One region of the Streptomyces sp. R44 genome, then DNA from elsewhere that is predicted to be linked to it. Evidence: riboswitches for the same ligand, from Rfam matches in the RefSeq annotation. Region 1 holds a riboswitch; the other holds the start of a gene.
What was found. A riboswitch is a leader RNA that binds a small molecule or an ion and turns the genes downstream of it on or off. The one in region 1 is predicted to bind ZMP and ZTP.
Positions count from the first base shown of each region.

Region 2: linked by a shared signal. The riboswitch ahead of AB5J54_RS38945 (bifunctional 5,10-methylenetetrahydrofolate dehydrogenase/5,10-methenyltetrahydrofolate cyclohydrolase) and the one ahead of glyA (serine hydroxymethyltransferase) in region 1 are both predicted to bind ZMP and ZTP.

Region 1 covers NZ_CP163444.1:5,248,659-5,253,062, reverse strand. Annotated here, with positions in the region: gene AB5J54_RS24570 (serine hydrolase domain-containing protein) at 1-973, shown strand, start outside; gene glyA (serine hydroxymethyltransferase) at 981-2,249, opposite strand; ZMP/ZTP riboswitch at 2,314-2,404, opposite strand; gene rocD (ornithine--oxo-acid transaminase) at 2,528-3,733, shown strand; gene AB5J54_RS24555 (polysaccharide deacetylase family protein) at 3,813-4,404, shown strand, end outside.
Region 2 covers NZ_CP163444.1:8,443,771-8,448,174, reverse strand. Annotated here, with positions in the region: gene AB5J54_RS38955 (SWF or SNF family helicase) at 1-58, shown strand, start outside; gene AB5J54_RS38950 (hypothetical protein) at 39-938, opposite strand; gene AB5J54_RS38945 (bifunctional 5,10-methylenetetrahydrofolate dehydrogenase/5,10-methenyltetrahydrofolate cyclohydrolase) at 1,187-2,041, opposite strand; ZMP/ZTP riboswitch at 2,070-2,177, opposite strand; gene AB5J54_RS38940 (GAF domain-containing protein) at 2,270-3,592, shown strand; gene AB5J54_RS38935 (aldehyde dehydrogenase family protein) at 3,635-4,404, shown strand, end outside.

The sequences.
Region 1 (4,404 bases):
CGCGGGCGAGGGGGTGGACGCCGCCTCCCTGTTGCACAGCTTCTCCACCGGCAAGGGCGTCACGGCGACGCTGGTCCACGTCCTCGTCGCGCGCGGACTGCTCGACTACGACACCCCGCTCAGCGCCCTCTGGCCGGAGTTCGGCGCCCACGGCAAGGACCGCGCCACCGTCCGCGACGCGCTGACCCACCGCACGGGCGTGCCGCAGCTGCCGCCGGCGATCACGCCGGAGGAGCTGTGCGACTGGGACCACATGTGCGCGCTGATCGCCGCGCAGGAGCCGTTGTGGGAGCCGGGCGCCGCCACCGGCTACCACGGCTGGACCTTCGGCTGGGTCCTCGGCGAGACCGTGCGCCGCGCCACGGGACTCCCCGTCGCCGAGGCGCTGCGCACGTACGTCACCGAGCCGCTGGGCATCGCGGACTCGCTCTTCTACGGGACACCCGACGCGCACGCGGACCGGGTGGTCCCGCTGGTGGCGGGCAGCTGGGAGGAGAAGCTCGCCGCGATCCCGGAGGACGCGCCGTTCCTCCTGGCCGTGCCGAACCCCGGCGTGTGGCCCTGCGCCCGGCTCGCCAACCGCCCCGACTACCTGCGCGCCGACGCACCGGCCGCCGCGACCCTCACGGCGCACGCCGCGGCCCGGATGTACGCGGCGCTGATCGGCGAGGTCGACGGCGTCCGGCTGGTCCCGGCCGAGCGGCTGCCGCTGCTGTACGAGCTCCGGACCCGCGAGCCGGACCGGATCCTGGGCGCGCCGGTCCCCAAGGGGCTCGGCTACTTCCTCGGCCTGCCCGAGACGGGCGGCGAGCCCACCGCGTTCGGCCACAACGGCAGCGGCGGCAGCATCGCCTTCGCCGATCCCGGACGCGAGCTGTCGTTCGCGTTCACCCGCAGCCGCCTGAGCGCGAGCGCGGACGACACCCACGCCCAGGACCTGGCGGCCCTGATCCGCGGGGCCGTGGCCGGTTAGCGGCCGGTCAGACCGGCAGGCCCGGGGCCGGGTGGGCGGCCATCAGGTCGGCGACCTCCGCGCGGACGGCGGCGAGGGTGTCCTCGTCGCCCGTGCCGGCGGCGGTGACGGCGCGGTCGATCCACTCGGCGACCTGGTCCATGTGGTCCGCGGTGAGGCCGCGGGAGGTGAGGGAGGGCGTGCCGATGCGGATGCCGGAGGGGTCGAAGGGCTTCCGCGGGTCGTAGGGGACGGTGTTGTAGTTGACGACGATGCCGGCCCGGTCGAGGGCCTTCGCGGCGATCTTGCCCGGGACCTGCTTGGGGGTGAGGTCGATCAGGATCAGATGGTTGTCGGTGCCGCCGGAGACCAGGTCGAAGCCGCGGGCGAGGAGCGCCTCGGCGAGGGCCCGGGCGTTGGCGACGACGGCGTGGGCGTAGTCGCGGAAGGAGGGCTGGGAGGCCTCGCGGAGGGCGACGGCGATGGCGGCGGTGGTCTGGTTGTGGGGGCCGCCCTGGAGGCCGGGGAAGACGGCCTTGTCGAGGGCCCTGGCGTGCTCCTCGGTGGACATGAGCATGGCGCCGCGCGGGCCGCGGAGGGTCTTGTGGGTGGTCGTGGAGATGACGTCGACGTGCCCGACGGGGGACGGGTGGGCACCGCCCGCGATCAGGCCGGCGATGTGGGCGACGTCGGCGACGAGGACGGCGCCGGACTCGCGGGCGATCTCACCGAAGGCGCCGAAGTCGATGGTGCGGGGCAGCGCGGTGCCGCCGCAGAAGATGACCTTCGGCCGCTCCTTGAGGGCGAGCTCGCGGACCTGGTCGAAGTCGATGAGGCCCGTGTCTTGGCGGACGCCGTACTGGACGCCGCGGAACCAGGTGCCGGTGGCGGAGACGCCCCAGCCGTGGGTGAGGTGGCCGCCCATGGGCAGGGCCATGCCCATGACGGTGTCGCCGGGCTTCGCGAAGGCGAGGTAGACGGCGAGGTTGGCCGGGGAGCCGGAGTAGGGCTGGACGTTGGCGTGGTCGACGCCGAAGAGGGCCTTGGCGCGCTCGACGGCGAGGGTCTCGACCTGGTCGATGTTCTGCTGGCCCTCGTAGTAGCGGCGGCCGGGGTAGCCCTCGCTGTACTTGTTCTGGAGGACGGTGCCGGAGGCTTCGAGGACGGCGGCGGAGACGTAGTTCTCGCTGGGGATGAGGCGCAGGGTCTCGGCCTGGAGCCGTTCCTCGGCGCCGACGAGGGCGGCGAGCTCGGGGTCGGCGGCGGCGAGCGCGGGGTGCTGCTGCGGGGTGGTCATGGCGGTGTCCTCCGGGCGTTCGGCGGAACGGTCCCGGGGCGGAGGTGCGCACGGGACCGGGGGCCCGTGATGCCCAGGCGAGCGGCACCTCGTGTGGTGGAGCGCGCACGGCTCCCCCGGGGTCGCTTCCCCGTACGCCAGTCGCCGTGCGTGTTTCCAGGGTAGCTGGCGCGCCGTCGCCGAGGTTTCCCTGTCCGGCATCCGAGCGACGATAAGAAAGGGGCCACAGCCCCCTGGGGACGAGCCACCCCCCGAGCCGCAGGACGAACGGAGATCCCGTGTCGAGGACAGAAGACGCGATCGCTTCCGCGGACGCGCACAGCGCTCACAACTACCACCCCCTTCCGGTCGTCGTCGCCTCGGCGGACGGCGCCTGGATGACCGATGTCGAGGGCCGTCGCTATCTCGACATGCTCGCCGGGTACTCGGCGCTCAACTTCGGGCACGGCAACCGGCGTCTGATCGACGCGGCGAAGGCGCAGCTGGAGCGGGTGACGCTGACCTCGCGCGCCTTCCACCACGACCGGTTCGCCGACTTCTGTACGCAGCTGGCGGAGCTGTGCGGCAAGGAGGCGGTGCTGCCGATGAACACGGGGGCGGAGGCGGTCGAGACGGCCGTGAAGACCGCCCGGAAGTGGGGGTACGAGGTGAAGGGCGTGCCGGACGGGCACGCGAAGATCGTGGTGGCGGCGAACAACTTCCACGGCCGGACGACGACGATCGTGAGCTTCTCGACGGACCACGAGGCGCGCGACCACTACGGGCCGTACACGCCGGGGTTCGAGATCGTGCCGTACGGGGATCTGACGGCGATGGAGGCGGCGGTCACGGCGCACACGGTGGCCGTGCTGATCGAGCCGATCCAGGGCGAGGCGGGGGTCCTGGTCCCGCCGGCCGGTTACCTGGCGGGGGTGCGGGAGCTGACGCGTCGGCGGAACGTGCTGTTCATGGCGGACGAGATCCAGTCGGGTCTGGGCCGGACGGGGCGGACGTTCGCGTGCGAGCACGAGGGGGTGGTGCCGGACGTGTACATCCTGGGGAAGGCGCTGGGCGGCGGCGTGGTGCCGGTGTCGGCGGTGGTGGCCGACCGCGAGGTGCTCGGGGTGTTCCGGCCGGGTGAGCACGGGTCGACGTTCGGCGGGAACCCGCTGGCGTGCGCGGTGGCCCTGGAGGTGATCGCGATGCTGCGGACGGGCGAGTTCCAGGAGCGGGCGGCGGAGCTGGGCGAGCACCTCCACGCGGAGCTGGGGCTGCTCGTGGGCGGCGGTGCGGTGGAGGCCGTGCGCGGTCGCGGGCTCTGGGCGGGCGTCGACATCGTGCCCTCGAAGGGGACGGGCCGGCAGATCTCGGAGCGGCTGATGGAGCGTGGGGTCCTGGTGAAGGACACGCACGGTTCGACGATCCGGATCGCTCCGCCGCTGGTCATCTCGAAGGAGGACCTGGACTGGGGTCTGGAGCAGTTGAGGGGGGTTCTGTCGGACTGACGGGGTCCGCTTCCAGGGGGTGGCGGGTGGCCGACTCGGCGCATTGACACCGGACTTGGTCTAGGCCAATGATGCCGCCATGCCGAGACTCCGTCTGCGTCACGCCCTGCGTGCCGCGCTCGCCGCCCTCGTCCCGCTCGCGCTCCTCGGCGCGGTCGCCGGACCCGCGCACGCCGCCCCGGAGGCGGCCTGGCCCGAGCCCGTCCCGGTGGTCTCCCACGTGGAGACCACCGACCCGGTCGTCTTCATCACCCTCGACGACGGCTGGTACCACGACCCCGCCGCCGCGCGGCTGCTGCTCGACCGCCGGGTGCCCGCCTCGCTCTTCCTGCTCCCCGGCGCGTACTCCTACGACTCCGGCTACTTCCACACCCTGCTCGACCAGGGCCGCTCCCGCGTCGAGAACCACACCGTCGGCCACCCGGACCTGACCACCCTCGACGCGGCGGGCCAGAAGGCGGAGGTGTGCGGGGCCCGCGACCAGCACCTCGCGCAGTTCGGCGACGGCCCGCGGCTGCTGCGCCCGCCGTACGGCACGTACGACGGGACGACCCGGACCACCGCGCGGGAGTGCGGGGCGAAGGCGCTGGTCACGTGGACGTACGACCTCACGACCTGGGGCGGGTGGACCCCGCCGACCCCGCGGCTCAAGGCCGGCGACATCATCCTGC
Region 2 (4,404 bases), 3.2 Mb from region 1:
CCCGGCGGCGGCCCTGGCGACGGCGTTCGCCGCCGGTGCTACTGGAGGCGGTGGCTGAGCGTGCCGCTCGTGACGGCCAGGCTGCAGGCGACGGTGTCCGCGCCGAGGAGGTGACCCGTCAGGTACGGGTACTGGGCGAAGGTCGTCCAGCGCGTGCCGAGCGGCTGCCTTGCGGCCTTGCGGCGGAGCGGTTCGCGGCAGAGCGCGGTGGCCGCCTCGCGCACGTCCTGATCGGTGGCGAAGGTGCCGACCAGGCGGAGCCGGGCGACGAGTTCGGCCTGGTGCGGCGTGTCGCAACCGCGCCGGAGGGCGGTGCCGGGCGCGTCGCGGTCGATGTCGAAGCAGTCGCCGACGCGCAGCATGTCGAAGGAGACCGGCCGTTCCTCCGTCGGGCGTCCGGAGGGCGTGGGGGCGGTGGCGGTGGGCGTGGGGCCGGTGGTCCCGGACCGGGAGGGCGCCGCCGAGGTGCCGGCCTGCGGGTGCTCGGCCCGGTCCTGAGGTGCGGTGCGGGTCGGCGTGTCGGCCGTCGTCCCTCCCGTGGTCGGGGCGGGGGCGGGCGATCCCGTACCGTCGGTGAGGACGGGGGACGGCACTCCGACGGGGTCTCCTCCCGGTCGGCCGTCGGCGAGTCCGCCGCCCTCCGCGCCGCCACGAGCGGTCAGGAAGGCACCGGCCACCAGGGCGGCGGTGAGCAGCGGCACGAGCGGCACGCCGAACCAGCGGGCACGCCGCGCCGCCGGTCCCGGCCGGGGCGCGCCGAGCCGCACGAAACGGGCCGGCCACCCGGCCTCGGCACCGCTCCCGAGCCCCTCGGTGACGCGGGGGTCGGTGATACGGCCCTCGACCCGGCTCGGCACGTTCGGGCCCGGTGATGTCGGGCCCGTCGCGTTCGGGCCCGGCGATATCGGGCCCGGCGCGTTCGGGCCTGTCGCGTTCATACCCGTCGCGTTCGGGCGGGTCGAAGGTTCCCCACCGCTGAGACCGGACACGCCCGTGCGGCACGGTTCGGTCGGCGGAGTGCTGCTCGGCGGGTGGGGCACAGGGACCAGGATCGCCCCTCGGCGGCGGCGCGGCGGGCGTTCACCGGCCGTCGGACGCGTCAGGTACGGAATCGTGACCATCGCCGACCGCGCGCGCTCCCGCCACCGCCGCTCCCCCGTCACCGCCGCCGCCCGGTCATGACCGCCTACAGGCCGAGCTGACGCTCCGCGCCCTCGACCGTCTGGGCGAGGAGCACGGCGATGGTCATGGGGCCGACACCGCCGGGGACCGGGGTGATGAGGGAGGCGCGCTCGGCGGCCGAGGCGAAGTCGACGTCGCCGATGTTCCCCGGGTTGTAGCCGGCGTCGATGACGACGGCGCCCGGCTTGATGTCCTCGCCCTTGATGAAGTTCGGCTTCCCGACGGCGGCGACGAGGACGTCGGCCTCGCGGACGACCGAGGAGAGGTCCTGGGTGCGGGAGTGGCAGTACGTGACGGTGGCATCGCGACCGAGGAGGAGCAGGCCGGCGGGCTTGCCGAGGATGGCGCTGCGGCCGACGACGACCGCGCGCTTGCCGCTGAGTTCGACGTCGTACGCGTCGAGGAGACGCATGATGCCGCCGGGCGTGCAGGAGACGAAGCCGGGCAGACCGAAGCCCATGGCGGCGAAGGAGGCCATGGTGACGCCGTCGACGTCCTTCTCGGGGGCGATGGCCTCGAAGGCGGCGCGCTCGTCGATGTGCGGGCCGACCGGGTGCTGCAGCAGGATGCCGTGGACCTCGGGGTCCTCGGACAGGGCGGTGATGGCGGCGACGAGCTCCTCGGTGCTCGTCTCGGCGGGCAGCTCGACGTGCTTGGAGCGGATTCCGGCCTTCGCGCAGCGGTTCTGCTTCATCTTCACGTACGTGACGGAGGCCGGGTCCGCGCCGACGAGGACGGTGGCGAGGCACGGGGTGACGCCGGTGCGGCGGGTGATCTCGGCGGCTCGGGCGGCGGTCTCCTCGACCGTGCGGCGGGCGAGGGCCGTGCCGTCCATGAGGGTGGCGGTGCTGGTGGACATGGCAACTCCTGGGCGTCGTCTCTGACCGGTGGTTCGCCCAGGCGCACGGCATCGACACGGTCGCGCCACGGGGGCACGCTCCGCCGGGCCGCTCCCCGGTGGTGATCCACCTCAAGCGCCAGTCACGGCCCGGGCCCCACTCTACGTGAGCGGTCGGGGGCCGGTCCCGGACAGGGTGCATATGCCGTGGTGCGAAGCGGCTTGTCGGCGGCCCGCGGGCGCACGACGATGAGCGCGACGGGCCGGGACGACCTCGACGAGGAGGCCGAGTTGAACGATGTGTGCGTGGCCGGGGAGCCATGGAGCGAGCGGGCGCCGACGGGGGATCTCGGCCCGGCCGGGGAGGCCGGCCGGCCCACCCCGGACGCCCGCCCGCTGGTGGCCGCGTCCTGGCGCCGGTCGGTACGCGCGCGCGTGAGCCCCGACGGGGCGGCGCGGGTGGAACTGGACGAGGACGAGCTCGCCGCGTACCGGGACGAGCATCCCCTCTCCGCGGCGATGCCGGTGGTCCGGGAGCTGATGGGGGCGTACGCGACGGACGGGGAGCATCTCCTCGCGGTCTGCGACGCGGCCGGGCGGATGCTCTGGGTGGAGGGGCATCCGGGCACCCTGCGCAAGGCCCGGGGGATGAACTTCGTGGCCGGGGCCCGCTGGTCGGAGACGGCGGCGGGTACGAACGCACCGGGTACCGCGCTGGCCGTGGACCGTCCCGTCCAGGTGGTCTCCGCGGAGCACTTCCGGCACTCGGTGCGGGCCTGGACCTGCGCGGCGGCCCCCGTGCACGACCCGCGCACCGGGCGGGTGCTCGGCGCGGTCGACATCACCGGCGGGGAGCGGCTCGCGCACCCGCACAGCCTCGGCTTCGTCCAGGCGGTGGCGCGCGCGGCGGAGTCCCAGCTGGCCCTGCTCGGGCCCGATCCGGATCCGGACCGGCTGAGGCTGTCGGCGCTCGGCCGGGACGAGGCGGTGCTGTCGGCGGGCGGGCGGCGGCTGCGGCTCAGCCGCCGGCACAGCGAGATCCTGGTGGTCCTCGCGCACCGCCCGGAGGGCGTAGGGGGCGACGAACTCCTCACCCTCCTCTACGAGGACGAGTCGGTCACCCCGGTGACACTGCGGGCGGAGCTGTCCCGGCTGCGGGCGCTGCTCGGTCCCGACGCGCTGCGCTCGCGTCCGTACCGGCTCTCGGGGGCGGTGGACGCGGACTTCGCGACGGTCGACCGGCGGCTCGCCTCGGGGGCCGTCGCGGCGGCGGCCGGTGACTACGCGGGCCCGCTGCTTCCCGCGTCGACCGCGCCCGGGGTCGTACGGCTGCGGGAACGGCTCGCGGACCGGCTGCGGGCGGCGCTGGTCGACCGGGGCGATCCGGGGCTGCTCGCCGACTGGGCCTACAGCTCGTGGGGCGAGGACGACGTGGTGGTGTGGCGGGCTCTGTGCGCGGCGGTACCGGCGCCCCGGCTCTCTCCCGTACGGGCGAGGCTGGACGCCCTGGAGAGGGAACTGTCCGCCGGTGCAACGGACTTGCAACGTACCCGCCCCCACACTCGGGCGTGAGCGCCGGCCAGGGACGGCCGGCGCGTCCCAGGGAGGCCATCCATGACCCGTTACGCCGCACCCGGTACCGAGGGCGCGCTCATGTCGTACCAGGCCCGCTACGACCACTGGATCGGCGGCGCGTACGTCGCCCCGGCGGCCGGCCGCTACTTCGAGAACCCGAGCCCGGTCGACGGCCGCCCCTTCACGGAGGTCGCGCGCGGTACCGCGGAGGACGTGGAGCGCGCCCTCGACGCGGCGCACGCGGCGGCCCCGGCGTGGGGGCGGACGGCTCCGGCGGAGCGGGCGGCCGTCCTGCTGCGGATCGCGGACCGCATGGAGAGCAACCTGGAGGCGCTCGCGGTCGCCGAGACCTGGGACAACGGCAAGCCCGTCCGGGAGACGCTGGCCGCGGACATCCCGCTCGCGATCGACCACTTCCGCTACTTCGCGGGGGCGCTGCGGGCCCAGGAGGGCGCGCTGAGCGAGATCGACGACGACACCGTCGCGTACCACTTCCACGAGCCGCTGGGCGTGGTCGCGCAGATCATCCCGTGGAACTTCCCGATCCTCATGGCGGTCTGGAAGCTGGCCCCGGCGCTGGCCGCGGGCAACGCGGTGGTCCTCAAGCCGGCCGAACAGACCCCGGCCTCGGTGCACTTCTGGCTGAGCCTCGTCGCGGACCTGCTGCCGCCGGGCGTCCTGAACGTCGTCAACGGCTTCGGCGAGGAGGCCGGCAAGCCGCTGGCGTCCAGCCCGCGCGTGGCGAAGATCGCGTTCACCGGCGAAACGGCGACGGGCCGCCTCATCATGGGGTACGCCTCCGAGAACCT